DNA from 2 places in the Eubacterium ventriosum genome. Region 2 is predicted to be linked to the other one. Evidence: predicted binding sites of a transcription regulator. Region 2 holds the regulator's gene; the other holds the start of a gene.

Region 1 (2,213 bases), 1.0 Mb from region 2:
CAGATAAAGCATTCTACAAATGTAAAAATCTGAAGAAGGTTACTATTTCAGGTACAGTAACAAAAATCGGAAAGTATAGTTTTTACGGAACAAAAATAAAGAATATAACTATACCTGAAAAGGTTGGAAAAATCGGTCAGAATGCTTTAGGAAAATGTAAAAAATTAAAGACAATAACAATGCCGGGAAATCTTAAAGTGATGTTAGATTCTAATGAAGATTATTCAGCAGCAGTATTAATGTCAGGCTCAAATGTTAAAACAGTAAAGTTTAATACAGCTTTTGAACCGGCAATGGCAAGCTATTGTGAAGCGGAAAATCTTCAGGTGATGGCAAAAGATAAAAAATATAAATCAATAAATGGAATGGTTTATACAAAGGACGGAAAAAAACTTGTAAGAGTTCCAATGAATCGAAAAACAGTTAATGTTAATGACGGATGTGAAGAAATTTGCTTATCAGCATTACTTTATGAGAAAAAAATTCCGGATGATTTTCCACAGACCTGCGGTGATTTTTCAGAGATTACAATACCAAAATCAGTAACAAAAATAAATGATACTGAATATACTACAAGTCAGGTGTACTATAGCTGGAACGGAAAGAAGTACACTAAGACAAAGGTTAAAGGAGTATATGAATATATCCCTAATAACGAAAATTATAACCTGAAGATTACAATAAAGGATGGAAATGAAAACAACATTAGTATTTTGAATAAATACTTTAAAAAAGCAAACATAATTAAATAAAATATTTTAAGAATAGAGAAGCTGTTTCATGTAAAGTGGGCAGCTTCTTTTGGCTAAAAATATTAGCGTGATCTTTGAAATAAAAAGTTAAAAAAATGGAATAATCTCCGATATAAAGTTAAAAAATGTTGGCTTAATATTTGATGAAAAAATTATAAAAAATTTAGGCTAAGAGTTGTTGATTTTTGAATATAAGTATGTTATTCTAATCACAGAACAAACGTTCGAAAAAACATAAAGAAGGAGACAGGCTATGGAGATTACACAGAATATGACTATTTCAGAGAAGTTGAAGATATTAACTGATGCGGCTAAGTATGACGTAGCCTGTACAAGCAGTGGAGTTGACAGGGGCAATAAAGGGCAGGGCATTGGAGATACTCATGCTTGCGGAATCTGTCATACTTTTTCGGCAGATGGAAGATGTGTTTCATTGCTTAAAATATTATTTACCAACGAGTGCATTTTTGACTGTAAGTATTGCATTAACAGGAAGTCCAATGACGTACCTAGAGCTTCATTTACGCCGGATGAGGTTTGCAGGCTTACCATTGAATTTTACAGAAGAAATTATATAGAGGGATTGTTTTTAAGTTCGGGCATTTTAAAGAATCCTGATTATACAATGGGACTTATTTACGAAACTATTTGGAAGCTGCGTAATGAATATAAGTTTTTTGGATATATTCACGTTAAGGCTATTCCGGGGGCTTCTGAAGATATTATTGAGAAGGTTGGGTTTGTGGCTGACAGAATGAGCGTTAATTTGGAGCTTCCAACTAAGGAAGGTTTACAGCAACTTGCACCTAATAAGAATTATACTAATATTTTGAAACCAATGAAGCAGATTCAGATGGGTTCAGGCAGACTGATTTCAGATGGTAAGGAAGGATATCAGATTGTAACAAGAACTGGGCGGAAGAATAATTCTAAGTTTGTTCCGGCAGGGCAGAGCACACAGATGATTATAGGAGCCACGCCTGAAACGGACTATCAGCTTATGTCAGTTACGGAGACTATGTATAAACAGTTTAATTTAAAAAGAGTGTTTTATTCGGCTTTTGTGGATGTGAATCATAATATTGATTCACCTGCAATAATAGGACCTAACCCCATGCTTAGGGAACATAGACTTTATCAGGCAGACTGGCTGTTAAGGTATTATGGCTTTGATGTTAAGGAGTTGCTTAATAAGGAGCATCCTAATTTTAATGTGGCTTTGGATCCTAAATGTGATTGGGCAGTTAATCATTTGGATAAGTTTCCTGTGGAAGTTATGAGAGCAGATTATTATACCTTATTAAGGGTGCCGGGAATTGGAGTAAAGTCGGCAAGAAGAATAACTGCGGCAAGACATTATGGAATGCTTGACTTTAACAGCTTAAAGAAGATGGGGGTAGTTCTTAAAAGGGCAGCATATTTTATAACCTGCGGTGGAAAGACTATGATTCCACTGTCAAT
Region 2 (2,213 bases):
ATGGCAAGAAATGTTATGAGAGAAGATTTATACGGCTTCACCAACCGTATTCCAATATTTGTAACAGGATTCCTTATTGGATATTTGTGTAAAGAGAAAGCTATAAAAATAACGCATAGAAATTGGCTTTTTATCCTTTTAACATTCATATTGGGTATGTATTTAGCATATCAGAGTAACTTTAAGGGATTAGGGCTTATTTTGCCAGTATCTAACTGTTGCATTCCTAATTATCTAATTTCAATATCATTACCTTTATTAATGGCAAAGGTATTGGATAAATTACATAGCATTAGGGGACTTGCCATTATTGGAAAAGGACTTAATAAACTAATAGGGTTCTGGGGAATGATGAGTTTGGAATTTTATTGTGTTCAGGAATGGATTGCTACAAAAATCCTACCTGACCTGTTAAAAGGCGGCGACAAGCTTTTGGCTAACGTGAAACTGCTTGTTATTGTTTCAATATGCGGACTTGCACTATACCTGATTAATAAAGCAATTGTTTGGATATTGGATTTGGTAGACCGTTTAATTTCTAATATTGGTAAAAATAAGATGATTGATAATTAATCTCTATTTGGATTAAATAGCAGTAGTACTAATAATTTATTTCAACAAAAAAACAACCTATATTTCGACTGTTCTGATTAATTCAGTTCGTAGCCAAATATAGGTTGTTTTTTTATTAATAGTACAATCGAACACTGTGTTCGACATCATATATTCTTCTATACAATTCTTCTGTAAAGACTTCTGACAATACCAACTATTGCACAGTCATCTACTATAATAGGTTCCATTAAGTCGTTCTCCGGCTGTAGTCTAATGTGTCCGTCTTCTTTGAAAAATCTCTTAACCGTAACAGAATCATCTATTAACGCCACAACAATCTCTCCATTGTCAGCCTGAGCAGCCTTCTCAATTATTAAATAGTCGCCCTCATAGAAGCCAACATTAATCATGCTTTCTCCCTGCACCTTAAGAATGAAAACTTCTCCATTAGGCAAAAATTCTGTAGGTAGTGCAAAATAGTCTTCAATATTCTCAACTGCAAGTAAAGGTGCACCTGCAGCAACTCTTCCAATAATAGGAATATTAGTCATTTCACGTCTTACAAGACCAAATTCATCATCCATGATTTCAATAGCCCTAGGCTTAGTAGGATCTCTTCTTATGTATCCGTTATTCTCCAAAGTTGAAAGATGAGAGTGAACAGAAGAAGTAGACTTTAAACCTACCTTCTCACATATCTCTCGAACAGTTGGTGGGTAACCCTTTGATAAAATTTCTTCCTTAATATAATCCAAAATCTGCTGTTGTTTAGGTGTAATCTTTCCTGGCATATAATCGTCCTCCAATATCTATATATTTAAACCTCAAAAAATTTCAAAATAAATTCCTAAGACTTTAATAAAAACTCACAATAATTCTTTCTGTCTGAATAATATAATATGAATTTCCAAAAAAAATCTTAAATTAAACTTTAAATGAAAAAGCAACTGCACGAACATATTGACACCAAATTTTTTAAACCTTAAATGGGGTGAAAATTGAGCTTTAAATGGTGTATAATAATAAAAAAGTTATTGTTTTGCTATATTTTCGTGCATAGTTAATAAGCGGCATAACATTAGTTTTGAAAAAATAACTGCAACCCCGCTTCTTTAAAAGATATGGGAGTCTTTGTTTGATCAATTAAAATGTTAATTAACGCTTAAGTAGCTTTGGACTCAAAGTAACTTCATCGGGTGGAATAGGTGAAAGTTGTAGCAAAGACAATAACTTTTTTCCGTCTTTGGAGTCCATTAAATCAAAAGGTGTTTTGTTATCTAAATTTTCACGAAGAACACTGTTTATATGACAACAGATTAACGTTACGTCAGCAACAGTGAGGGGTGAAAAACTAACACCTTTAGGAAGTATTCTTCGTATTAAACGATGGTTGTTTTCGACCTGTGGTTTTTGCCACGAAGCTTGAGGATCACAAAAGAATACACGAGTTCTGGAAAGCCCTGTTCTTGTGTGTTCAAGTGCTTGAGGATTTTTGAATTCAACGCCGTTATCGGTCAAGATAACAGGAAATAATCTCTTGAATAGAGAGACTCCAAGAATCTCAGTTAAGGAATCAAAAATCTGAATTACACTATCCTGAGTTCCATCGTTCATTAGAAAGATAAGCATAAAACTTGTCCTTCTAAAAATCATAGTAA

Evidence for each region. The regulator LexA, encoded in region 2, represses DNA repair genes until DNA is damaged. The targets are predictions, from matches to a motif close to CNAACANNTGTTNG.
Region 1: a site for LexA is predicted at 966-979, ahead of NQ558_RS00360 (putative DNA modification/repair radical SAM protein). Genes of this name have one in related genera too.

What each region holds. Positions count from the first base shown of each region.
Region 1 is NZ_CP102282.1:88,756-90,968, reverse strand. Features, by position in the region: gene NQ558_RS00365 (leucine-rich repeat domain-containing protein) at 1-752, shown strand, start outside; gene NQ558_RS00360 (putative DNA modification/repair radical SAM protein) at 1,006-2,213, shown strand, end outside.
Region 2 is NZ_CP102282.1:1,924,676-1,926,888, reverse strand. Features, by position in the region: gene NQ558_RS08670 (acyltransferase family protein) at 1-573, shown strand, start outside; gene lexA (transcriptional repressor LexA) at 732-1,346, opposite strand; gene NQ558_RS08660 (IS30 family transposase) at 1,711-2,213, opposite strand, start outside.